Regions from separate parts of the Paenibacillus sp. HJGM_3 genome, predicted to be linked through region 2. Evidence: riboswitches for the same ligand, from Rfam matches in the RefSeq annotation. Region 2 holds a riboswitch; each other region holds the start of a gene.

Region 1 (4,170 bases), on a different contig from region 2:
CAGAAGCTGATCGCCACGAGCCAGCAGGTGGCGACCGGCACGGATGCGCTGGCGGCCGGCAGCCGGCAGCTGACGGCGGGCGCCGCGCAGCTGACCGCGGGCGGCCAGCAGCTGCAGCAAGGCGTCACCGCCTTCGGCCAGAAGCTGGGCGAGGCGGAAGCCGGCAGTCAGGCGCTGCTGCAGGGCGTACGCACGGCCGCAGCGGGCGGAGCCGACCTGCAGCGCGGGCTCGCCCAGTTGAGCGGCGGCGTCTCGCAGCTGGCGGACGGTACGGCGCAGCTGAAGGCCGGCGCGGACCAGCTGGCGGGGGGCTCGTCGCAGGTGGCGAGCGGCTCCGGCGAGCTGTCCGACAAGCTGAAGGCCGCGTCCGGCCAGACGTCCGACATCAAGACGTCGGATGCGACGTATGACAAAATCGCAAGTCCTGTGCAGGTGGAAGAGGATAAGCTGACGTCGGTGCCGAACTACGGAACCGGGTTCGCCCCTTACTTCGTCTCGCTCGGGTTGTTCGTCGGCTCGATGCTGCTCACGATCGTGTTCCCGATGAGGGAGACGTCGCTCACACCGAAGTCGGGATTCAGCTGGTTCATTGGCAAGTGGGGCCTTATGCTGTCCGTCGGGGTTATCCAGGCGGTCATCGTGGACCTGGTGCTCTTGTACGGCCTAGGCATCGATGTGCAGAGCGTGCCATACTTCATGCTGTTCAGCGTGCTCGTCAGCTGGACGTTCATGTCGCTCGTGCAAGTGCTCGTCACCGCATTCGGCGATCCCGGCCGCTTCTTGGCTATCATCATTCTTATTCTGCAGCTGACGACATCGGCCGGGACGTTCCCCCTCGAGCTTATTCCGGAGCCGCTGCAATGGTTCAATTCCTGGCTGCCGATGACGTATACCGTAGCCGGGTACAAGGCGGTCATCTCGAGCGGAGATTACAGCTTCCTTGCGCACAACGCCTGGATTCTGGGCGCCTTTACGATCGGCTTCAGCTTACTGACATTAGCATTCTTTATCGTACTATTCCGAAAAAAGCACGGCCAATCATCCGACTCGGCATCATCCGCACTATCCGTATAGCAAGTCTTCAAGCAGCTCTTTCTTCCTCTGAAGAAAGGGCTGTTGTGCGTATATAAAAGCTGGAAGACCGGAGTGGTCGAAGTTGACAGCGCAATCCGAACGCAAGTACAATCACTACGTATGCAAAAGGCAGTCTGATACTTAATCCAATTCATGCGGAGGTTGAACTTGTATGGCACTCACGAACAAAATCGGCGTTATCGTAGACAGCTTTGGAATCGGCGTTCGGGAAGGCTTGAAGAAAGCTAAGGAAGTCGGGGCGGAGGGCGTACAGATTTATGCGGTCAGCGGCGAGATGGACCCTGCGAATTTGTCCGCAACCCAGCGCAAGGAACTGAAGGCGTATATCGACTCGCTCGGCCTCGAGATCTCCGCGCTGTGCGGCGATTTGGGCGGCCATGGCTTCCAGGATACGGCTGCCAACCCGGCCAAGGTGGAGAAGTCGAAGCGGATTCTCGATCTCGCGCAAGATCTCGGCACGAACATCGTGACGACCCATATCGGGATCGTGCCGTCGGACAGGAACGGCGCGGTATTCGCGGCCATGCAGCAGGCGTGCGAGGAACTGAGCCAATATGCGAGCAGCATGGGCGGCTTCTTCGCCATCGAGACCGGCCCGGAGACGGCCGAGCACCTGAAGGGCTTCCTGGATACGCTCAGCAGCCGCGGCGTGTCCGTCAACTTTGACCCGGCCAACATGGTCATGGTCACCGGCGACGATCCGGTCCGCGGCGTGTATACGCTCAAGGATTATATCGTGCACACCCATGTGAAGGACGGCATTCGCTACAAGGAAGTCGATCCGCGCGAAATCTACGGCGCCTTGGGTTACGAGCCGATGGATCACGGCAAAATTGCCGAAATGGTTCGTTCGGGCGAGATCTTCAAGGAAGTGCCGCTCGGCGAGGGCAAGGTCGACTTTGCCGCGTATTTCAAGGCGCTGCAAGACATCGGATATACCGGCTACTTGACGATCGAGCGCGAAGTCGGCGACCAGCCGGAAGTCGATATTCGCAAGGCGGTTGACTTCATCAAAACGTACCGGTAATCGGTACGCGTCCACGATCCGGTTTGGATGGAAGACTTTGTGGCATGAATTCGCGAATTGAACCGTGCTACAATTAATAGGCACCAAACAAACCAAATTAGGCCGAAGCTGCTAGAAGCACGGGGGAACCAATTTTGGGGTGAAGCTGCATCGTCGGATGCGGCCGGGTGTACTCTTTACCCGAATCCGTCAGCTAACCTCGCAGGCCGATAAGGAGAGTGGAGTTTTTTGAAGAAGTTTAGCAAGCAGTTGCTAGCAGGCGTATTGGCGGTTGGCGTTATCGGCGGTGCTGCCGGAGTAGGTTCCGCATCCGCGGCTACTTTGAGCGACCTGTCGAAAAATACAGGCAATAACGTTCAAGTCTATTATGGCTTTAAGCAGTTGAGCTTGGCCGATCTGCTGAACGGTAATTTTAACCTGGCCGAGCAAATCCAAAAGATGTGCCCGGGGCTGAACCTTCAGATTCCGGATATTCAACTGCCTGGATTGCCGGAAGTAACGCAGCCAACAACACCAACTACACCTACAACACCGTCAGAGACACCGGCAACACCGACACCGGCGCCAACGACGAAGCCTACACCTGCGCCAACACCATTTACACCAAAGCCGACGCCTACACCGACACCGAAGCCGACTCAGCCGTCTACCGGCACTGAGAGCTCTTTTGCGAATCAGGTGGTCAATCTGGTGAACCAGGAGCGCGCGAAAGCGGGTCTGTCTGCGCTGACCAGCGATGCTGCTTTGACGAATATGGCGATGGACAAGGCAAAGGATATGTACAACCGGAATTATTTCGACCATACTTCGCCTACATTCGGTTCTCCGTTTGATATGATGAAATCCTACAACATTCCGTTCCGTTATGCCGGCGAGAACATCGCCAAAGGCCAACGCACGCCTCAGGAAGTAATGACCGCTTGGATGAACAGCGCGGGTCACCGCCAAAACATCCTGAGCCCGAACTTCACGAAGATCGGCGTTGCGTACTACAACGGCGAATGGGTACAAGAATTCACGGGCTAATGCAACACCGGCAGCCGCTGACATCGTCAGCGGCTTTTACATACGCGCTTATCGTACAAAAAAGAAACTAGCCTAACGCATGTTAGGCTAGCCTACTACTTTTTCCTTAAAGATTTGCCCGGCACAATACTCGATAATGTCGCTTCGGCGCACGATCCCGATGAATCGATCCATGTCGTCCACGACGGGTACGAAGTTCTGGGTAGTCGCTTTGGAGATCAAGTCGTCCATATTGGCATTAATGTGTACAGGTACGTTGTTGATGCGCATCGGAATCTCGGACAGTGGCACGCGGTTGGCGTTATCGAATGTAACACCTTCGTTGTTCTTCATGAACCAGAGCAGATCGCCCTCTGTAAGCGTCCCTACATACTGGCCGTCTTCGCTTAGAATCGGCACGGCCGTGTAGCGATGATATTCCATTCGTTCCAAAGCTTGTCGCAGTGTGGAAGTGGAGGTCAAGCAAACAACCTCTTGCTTCGGGACTAGAAAAAAAGCAATATTCATTCTCTCTCTCACCTCGAGTCACAAATCATTCCTATTCCATTATAACGTTTTTTGGAGCAAAATCGCTTCTTTTCTTTTTGGAAACCGAAATGAAAGTTGGAATCCCGGGCTTTCTTTGGATGCATGACCGGCCGGCTCAGCGGTTACACTAGCTTCGAGGTGATAGCTCTATGGCGCGCAGAAGAAACCGGAAGCTGGTTGTACCGGAAGCCGGACAAAGTCTGGATCTGTTCAAAGCGCAAGTCATGCGGCAGGAAGGGTACAAAGTGGATCCGTCCCATCCGGACGATGTGAAGTTTGAGGTTGCTCGCTCCTTGGGCGTGCCGTTAACGGAAGGGAACAATGGAGAATTGAAGTCCGAGGCGGCGGGCCGCATCGGAGGGGAAATCGGCGGCGCCATGGTGCGCGAGATGGTGCGGATGGCGAAGGAGCAGCTTGCTCGAACGCGTCAATAAGCGCATCTAATCCATGCAAGACAAGCGTTTCGGTGGTTTGGGACCGAAGCGCCTTTTTGT
Region 2 (4,170 bases):
CCGTCTCCGGATCCGATGGCCAGCTCGGCGGTCGGAGACGATCAGGTGGAGGATGGACATGCATCGGTCCGTTGTCCGCAATGCGAAGGCACGATGGAGCGCTACACGCGCAGGCATTTCTCGTACAACACGCCCGAAGGGGCTTGCGAAGGCTGCGATGGCCTCGGCCATACCGTGAGCCTAAATCTGGATGCCGTCTTCGACCAAGAGAAGAGCTTGAATGAAGGCGGCGTAACGATCTGGTTCGACGCTTGGCTCAAGTACAACGTGTCCATCATGAAAGCGGCGGCCGATCACTACGGTCTAACGTTCGATCCGGATGTGCCACTCAAGGATTACAACGCCGTCCAGCGAGACTTGCTCTATTATGGCGTAGAGAGCGAGTCATTTATCGCCCATTATCCCGACGTAAAACCGCCCAAATCGGTATCGGGAGGCAAATATGAAGGTGTCGTAACCGGAATCTGGAGACGGTACAAAGAAAAGGGGGGCGAATCGGGGGAAGCGGCGCTGTTCCAGGAAGAGACGTGCGCCGTCTGCCATGGAGCCCGGCTCAAGGCAGCCATCCGCCAAGTCATGGTCGGCGGCGCAGCCATCTCCGACATCTCCGGATGGGCGCTCCAGAACGCACTCTTCTGGCTCGAGCGGCTCATGGGCGAGCTGCAGCCGGACGCCCGAGAGCAAGTGGAATCGCTGCTCCACGATTTGATCGTTCGGACGGGACGCATTGTCGACGTCGGGCTCGGGTACTTGTCGCTGAGCCGCCAGTCGATCACGCTGTCCGGCGGGGAAGCGCAGCGGCTGCGTCTTGCCTCCATCATAGGGTCGGGACTGACCGGCGTGCTGTACATCCTCGACGAGCCGACCGCGGGCCTGCACCCCCGCGACACGGCGGGGCTGATTCAAGTGCTGCAGCAGCTGCGGGACCTAGGGAATACGGTGCTCGTCATCGAGCACGATGTCGAGATGATGCGCGCTGCAGACCACGTGATCGACATGGGTCCCGGGGCCGGCAGCTTCGGCGGAAGGGTCGTCGGGGAAGGGACGCTGAAGGAATTGATGGCGAACCCCGAGTCGGTCACCGGTACTTTCCTGCGGGAAGAGGATGTTCGACGCTTGGGTGCAGCCCAAGGTCGAAGGAGACGTCCGGGGACCGGTCAAGTGCTCCAAGTCCGCGACGCGTACGAGCGGAATCTGAAGCATATTGACGTAGCGTTCCCGCTCGGCTGCCTCGTCGCCCTCACCGGCGTCTCCGGTTCCGGCAAGTCGACGCTGCTGTTCGATCTCGTCGCCGCCGGAGGCCGTGACGAGCAGCAGCGCCACGGCTGCGCGAGCATTACCGGCTTCGGCGCGATCGACAACATCGTGACCGTCGACCAGTCTCCGATCGGCAGGATGAGCCGGTCCAATGTGGCGACGTATACGGACGTGTTCACCGCGATGCGGAATCTATATGCGGGATTGCCGGAAGCGAAGCAGGCCGGGCTGACGGCGAAGCACTTCTCGTTCAACACTCCGGGCGGGCGCTGCGAGCACTGCCAAGGGCTCGGTGTCGTACCGATGGATATGTTCTTCCTGCCCGGGCTTGAGGTACGCTGCCCGGTTTGCCGCGGCAAGCGGTTCCAGGATGAGGTGCTGCGCATCACTTACAACGGACTGTCGATCTCCGAGCTGCTCGATCTGACGGTCCAAGAGAGCCTGCCGCTCCTGCAAGGGCGGACGAAGATGGATGGACAGATCGCGCTGCTGAACGAAGTGGGCCTCGGTTATCTTCATTGGGGCCAGTCGATCGTAACGTTGTCCGGCGGCGAGGGCCAACGGATCCGGCTGGCCAAAGAGCTGAGCGGGAAGACGAAGCGTCATTCCCTCTATTTGCTGGACGAGCCGTCCACCGGGCTGCATCCGCGCGATACCGCGCAGCTGCTCATCTTGCTGAACCGGCTGGTCGACGCCGGCAATACGGTCATCGTCGTGGAGCACAACCTCGATGTCATCCGCGAGTGCGATTGGGTCATCGACATCGGGCCCGATGGGGGAGACAAGGGCGGTGAAGTAATTGCGACCGGCAGCCCGGAGCATGTCGCGACGATCGACGCCTCCCATACGGGTCGTTATTTAAGAGAAGTGTTAAGGTAACGGCGCATACGTCTGACAGGAAGCCTTCATATCCGGTACTCGGATGGGGGCTTCTTCGTTTGGAACGCGGTCCGTTAGAACGAGAAATACGAAACCGATCGCCGCAAACATTCATCCTCCTCCAGCTGGAAGGGGTCGTGCGCGGGAGGGTATTCGATATTGTCAGCCAGGTCGTTAAGCGCTGCGGCAACCAGATCGCCTCTCACCGTACCCCAGCAAAGCCGATTGCCTTGAATGACGTGAAACGCTTCGGGGATGGAGAGGCCCTTGAGTGGAGTATAGACCGCTGCCCATTTAACGAGGTCGAGCGGCTGTTCTCCGCGGGGCAAAGCGAACGAGCCCCAGCCGACCGCACCCCGGGCCGCCATTCTCAACAATCCGGTGTAGCCCCGCTCTCCCGACCCGGGAGCAAAGCCTTCCAACCAATCGTAATCGAACAGGAACAGTTTCATTGAACCGATCCGGTAGAGGGTTAAGTCGGATTGGCTCAAGTCAGGCAGCGCTTCGATTGCTTTCACCATTAGGCGGAGCTCCTTTGCAGATCATATTGGGCAGATCGAGTAACAAGTACAACAAAAAAGAAGCCCGAACAGAGAATGTCTGTTCTCGGGCTTCCCGTGTCGCAACGCGTGCAGGGCGTGGCGAATTGGATGAGCGAGTCAGGCTCTCTCAATGACGCTTGCGAGGTTAGCTGTCGGATTCGGGCTTGAGAGTGCCCTACCTTGGCGGATGCCTCGGATTCACCCCATGGATTCGATGCCGCCGCGACGGCTCGTTCCGGTGGTTCCCCCGCTTCCTGGATCGGAATTCAGCGTTTTGACTACATATGGATTTGTTGAACCAAATGATACGACGAACAAACGACATTGTAAAACCGGATGCAGCGAAGGAAAAGAGGGTATTGGACCTATTTGGGAAAGGAAAGCGGATAAACTTGCCTGGGACTTTCATTATCTTGCCTTTTGCTCTACGAAGCTCATCGTTGCTTAATAGGGAGAGGGAAGCCGATTTCTCCGATTGCATGGCTCCGAATCCTGTGCTACGTTAGATGTGTAAACGTTTAACTAACTGAACCGCAAGAGTTAGGAGGTGTTCAGGACAAGGTGCGCAAGCTGACCATCAAAGATGTAGCAAAGGTTGCGGGAGTATCTACGGCTACTGTATCGAGGGTGTTAAACGGAACCGGATATGTCAGCGACGAAGTCCGGCAGCAGGTGCTCAGCACCGTGCAGACCTTGAACTACCAGCCGAACGCGATCGCCCGCAGTCTCAAGCTGGACCGGTCCCGCAGCATCGGCATGATCGTACCGGATATGACGAATCCGTACTTCACGGCGATCGCTGGCACGCTGCAGCGCAAACTGCTGTCCGCAGGGTACCGGGTGCTGTTCATGGATTCGGACGAGAATCCCGAGAAGGAGCGGGAGGCGCTCGACGTGCTGCGCAGCAGCCGGGTCGACGGCATCGTACTGGCCGGCACCGGCGGCAACAAGGAGCAGCTGCGCCATATATTGGGGGCAGGAATTCCGCTCGTGCTAGTAGACCGCAGCATCACGGGCGTCGGGGCCGATCTAGTCATGGAGGACAACCGGTCGCCGGCGAGCGATGCCGTCACTTTCTTGCTGGAGCGAGGGCATACGCGCATCGGGATCGTGGGCGGCCCCAACCATATCAGAACCGCGAACGAACGACACGGGGGCGTTGTCGAAGCGTTTGAAGCGGCAGGCATCCCGATGCCGAGCGATACGGTCGTTCAAGGAGATTTCACACGCGCCTCCGGCAAACAGGCGATCCGATCGCTTCTGTCGTTGCGGGAACCCCCGACTGCCGTCTTCTCCGCCAACAACGAGATGACGTTCGGGTTGTATCTGGGGATGAAGGAGCTCGGGGTCGCAACGGATAGCTTAGAGGTGGTGTCGTTCGGCGACCTGGAATTCGCTTCGCTATTCCGGCATCGATTGTCGGTGATCGTACAAAACCCGGAATTGATCGGGGAAACGGCGGCTGAAATGCTGCTCAAGCGATTGACGGATG
Region 3 (4,170 bases), on a different contig from region 2:
AGTACGTTGAACTGGGTGACGCGGTCCATGCCCGCGATCCCGATCGCCGACAGCAGCCCGCCGATCGTAGTCGGGATGAGGCAGACGAGCAGTGCGATCAGCACGGGGATCGTCAGCTCGACATCCACGAACTTCGCGATCGGCGCCAGGGTGGCGACGACGATCAGGAAGATGAGCGTCAGCGAGGTGAGCAGCGTGTTCAGCGCGATCTCGTTCGGCGTTTTCTGCCGCTTCGCGCCTTCGACGAGCGAGATCATCCGGTCGATGAACGACTCCCCGGGATCGCTCGTAATCCGGATCGTTAGTTGGTCGCTGACGAGGCGGGTGCCCCCGGTGACGGAGCTGAAGTCGCCGCCCGCTTCCTTGATGACCGGGGCGGATTCCCCGGTAATGGCCGATTCGTCCACGGAGCCGAGCCCCTCGATGACTTCGCCGTCGCCCGGGATCATCTCGCCTTGCGAGACGACGACGATGTCCCCTTTACGCAAGTCGGTGGACGGCACCTGCTTGATGACGCCGTTCACCCGCTTGTTCGCGGTGATTTCTTTCTTCGTCTTCTTGAGCGAGCTGGCCTGTGCCTTCCCTCGCCCTTCGGCTAGAGCCTCGGCGAAATTGGCGAACAAGATCGTGAAAAGCAGAATGAGGAAGACAGTGCAATTGAACCCGATATCCTCCTCGGTTCCGAAATACCCAGGGAGCAGCGTCATTAGCAGCACGACGAACGTGCCGACTTCTACGACGAACATGACCGGATTTTTCATCATGGAGACCGGGTTCAGCTTGACAAAGCTGTCTACCGCAGCTTGCTTGACGATATCGCCGGTCAATAACCCTTTTCGTTTTGAACTCATGGTTGATCCCCACCTCTTCTATTAGCGAATCGTCAAATGTTCCGCGATCGGTCCCAGCACGAGTACCGGCAGGAAGGTCAGTGCCCCGATAATGAGGACCGTCCCGACCAGAATACCCACGAACAACCCGTTGTCCGTCCGGAACGTCCCGATCGTCTCCGGCACCCATTGCTTGCGTACGAGAGAGCCGGCCACCGCCAGCATCGCGATCATGGAGATGTAACGGCCTAGCAGCATGACGAGCCCGGTAGAGATATTCCAGAATGGCGTATTGTCGCCCAGGCCCTCGAAGCCCGACCCGTTGTTGGCCGCAGACGACGTATATTCATACAGCACCTGTGAGATGCCGTGGAACGATGGATTCGTGATGGCGACTTTCCCTAGCTCCGTCAGAAGCGCAATCGCCGTTGGCCCCAAAATGATAAGCGGATGCACCAGAATCGCGATCGCAATCAGCTTCATCTCCCGAGGCTCGATCTTGCGCCCGAGGAATTCCGGCGTACGTCCGACCATCAGGCCGGCTAGGAACACCGCCAGCATGGCGTACATCAGCATGTTGACGAGCCCGACCCCTTTGCCGCCGAACACGTTGTTCAGCATCATGAGAGACAGCGGCGTAATCTGGCCGAGCGGGGTCAGCGTATCGTGCATGTTGTTGACCGAGCCGGTCGTCGCCGCCGTCGTTACGGTGGTGAACAAGGACGACTGCGCGATACCGAAGCGGACTTCCTTGCCCTCCATACTGCCCTGGGAGGCGTCGATGCCGAGCCGGTTCATGACGGGGTTGCCGTTCGACTCGGACGCATAGTTCAGGGCGAGGAAGGCGACGAATAAGAGCATCATGCTGGAGAAAATAACCCAGCCTTGCTTGCGGCTCTTGGCGAACAAGCCATACGTGTAAGGCAGCGCCGCACCTATTACCCACATAGACAGAATTTCGATGACGTTCGTGAGCCCGTTCGGGTTCTCGAACGGGTGGGCCGAGTTGACGCCCATGAACCCGCCGCCGTTCGTTCCCAAGTGCTTGATCGATACCAGCGAAGCCACCGGTCCGATCGCGATCTGCTGCTCCTGCCCCTCCAGTCCGGTGACCGTCTGCGTCGGCTTGAGCGTCTGCGGGACGTGCAAGGCGACCAGCAGCAGCGTCACGACCAAGGCGATCGGGAAGAACACCCGCGTATGCGCCCTGACGAAATCCTCGAAGAAGTTGCCGATCTGATGCCCCTTGCTCGTAATCCCGCGGATGAACGCGATCGCGACGCACAGGCCGGTGGCGGCCGAGGTGAACATCATCATCATGATGACGATCATCTGGGAGAAGTAGCTTAGGCCTGTCTCCCCGCTGTAATGCTGCAGGTTCGTATTGGTTATGAAGCTGATGACCGTGTTGAAGCTCAGCGTCGCTTCCATATTACCGATATCGTTCGGATTGAGCGGCAGAAACTTCTGCAGCCTCAGGATGAGGTAACAGAAAGCGACTAGCGCGATATTGGTGACGATGAAGCTGAGGGCGTACGTTTTCCAAGTCATACCCTTGCGGTCCTTCACCCCGATCAGGGCGAATAAGGGCCGCTCGACGAAGCCGAACCAGCGGTCCGTCGCGTTCGCTTCATTGCGAAATACGTTGTATAAGTAAGTGCCCATTGGCTTGACGAGCAGCAAGAGCACTACTATGACGATAGTAATCTGCAAGACGCCCATAGTTGACAGTGTCCTCCCTTGACGGAATCCCGGCTAAAATTTTTCCGGATGGATCAGCGCATATACCAGGTACAAAAAAAGGAGCGCGGTGCAAACGAGCACTACAATCATGGCTGTTCGGCCCCTTCCTCGATCACCCGGCCGCACCAGTACAGGAACCCGGTGAAGACGAAATAAGTCGCCGCCAAGAGCAGCAGCATATACAGATCGGTCATCGCGATCGCCTCCGATTTTCATCACGTGCTTTCACAGTTTTCAATAGCGTTCCAAAAAAATGCAAAAAAAACCACAGAGGCATTAAGCCCTGTGGTCTGACGTCAGATCACACGCTTCATCATCCTCTCTCCAAAGGCATGCCGCAGGTGTGGATACCGGCTCTGCCATCCTACGCTTACGAGGTTAGCTGACGGATTCGGGCGGTGAGAGTCGCCCTACCCGGTACGTGCGATGTACCGGGATTCACCCCATGCCTCCTGCGTTTGACGGCTCTCACACCGTCGCCCGCGGGACGCGTTTGGTTCCCCCGCTTTCCCAGGCCTCAGGCCCAGGAAACTCAGCGATTCGTTCCGAACGGTCGGTTCGGATTAATCTGAGTCGTATCTTACGCTTGCCGGGTCGTTCTGTAAATGGAGGACGGCTTTCATTTTGGAGAGGGAACGGTAGGGGCGAGGGGCTAATCGAATAGGGGCTCCGATTTTCTCTATGATGCTCTGTATTTCGTGTATTTTCGCTTGATTGGCGAAACGCCTGCAAATGAGATAGCACGCATGTGGAGAATGGAAGAGATGCGCGGTTGTATCCGTTTTATTGAGAGGAACCGGGGGATATGGGCTGTTTTTCCCGAAATTGAGGATTGGGCCGGCATAGGCGGGTGAGAGGTTTCTTAGTTTTGCGGGGTGCGGGATGCGGGGTGCGGGCCCGGAGGGTGTAGACTCGATTAACGGAAAAATTTGCTGCTAACCTGATTTTCGAGGTGATTCCAACCCAAATAACGGAAAATTTTGCCGCTAATCCATTTTTTCGATTGCAAAACAACCCCATTCACATCGTTAGCAGCAAAAATGTTCATTATTTTTATGAGATCGATGAAAATCGAGCAATAGCGGAAAATTTTTCCGTTATCTATGAAAAGCCGATTTACTGAGCCGAGACCTAACTGTTCCATCACCTCATCCGATCATCCGCCAGCCCTCGTTACTTAATTACTTGTCATTCCCGGAACATATATCCCATGACCCCCGATCCGATGTCAGATTCCCAAGAACGTGTGATTTGTTCTCCCTCCGTCACCTTACTGTAATCCGTGCACCCAGCCTATGGGAACTTATACCGGACCAGTTTCCGCTTCCTGGCGCCAAAAAAACCGGCCTATGGCCGGTTTTTGCTTAGCTCTTTACTTGGAACTCTGCCAGCGGAACGGGTTCGTGCCGAAGAAAATGTCCGGGTTCGCCTGCACATTGTGCATCCAGAACGTGAAATGAAGATGGGGGCCGGTTGAAAATCCAGTCGTGCCTACGAGGCCGATGATGTCGCCTTTCTTGACCTTGTCGCCGGTCTTCACGTTCAACTGCAACATATGCGCATATTGGGAGAAGAGGCCCATGCCGTGGTCGATATA

Evidence for each region. Region 2 has a riboswitch for cyclic di-AMP ahead of ACI5FR_RS07130 (hypothetical protein). Riboswitches for the same ligand answer to the same signal wherever they lie in the genome.
Region 1: it holds a riboswitch for cyclic di-AMP, as region 2 does, so the genes downstream of both, ACI5FR_RS03260 (CAP domain-containing protein) here and ACI5FR_RS07130 (hypothetical protein) in region 2, are expected to answer to the same signal.
Region 3: it holds a riboswitch for cyclic di-AMP, as region 2 does, so the genes downstream of both, kdpF (K(+)-transporting ATPase subunit F) here and ACI5FR_RS07130 (hypothetical protein) in region 2, are expected to answer to the same signal.

Annotation. Positions count from the first base shown of each region.
Region 1 is NZ_JBJGED010000002.1:213,523-217,692, reverse strand. It holds gene ACI5FR_RS03270 (YhgE/Pip family protein) at 1-1,074, shown strand, start outside; gene ACI5FR_RS03265 (sugar phosphate isomerase/epimerase family protein) at 1,247-2,122, shown strand; cyclic di-AMP (ydaO/yuaA leader) riboswitch at 2,213-2,346, shown strand; gene ACI5FR_RS03260 (CAP domain-containing protein) at 2,351-3,148, shown strand; gene ACI5FR_RS03255 (CBS domain-containing protein) at 3,236-3,655, opposite strand; gene ACI5FR_RS03250 (alpha/beta-type small acid-soluble spore protein) at 3,826-4,110, shown strand.
Region 2 is NZ_JBJGED010000005.1:15,912-20,081, forward strand. It holds gene uvrA (excinuclease ABC subunit UvrA) at 1-2,136, shown strand, start outside; gene ACI5FR_RS07130 (hypothetical protein) at 2,211-2,657, opposite strand; cyclic di-AMP (ydaO/yuaA leader) riboswitch at 2,798-2,960, opposite strand; gene ACI5FR_RS07135 (LacI family DNA-binding transcriptional regulator) at 3,240-4,170, shown strand, end outside.
Region 3 is NZ_JBJGED010000003.1:26,915-31,084, reverse strand. It holds gene kdpB (potassium-transporting ATPase subunit KdpB) at 1-851, opposite strand, end outside; gene kdpA (potassium-transporting ATPase subunit KdpA) at 873-2,552, opposite strand; gene kdpF (K(+)-transporting ATPase subunit F) at 2,586-2,663, opposite strand; cyclic di-AMP (ydaO/yuaA leader) riboswitch at 2,926-3,121, opposite strand; gene ACI5FR_RS04300 (M23 family metallopeptidase) at 3,946-4,170, opposite strand, start outside.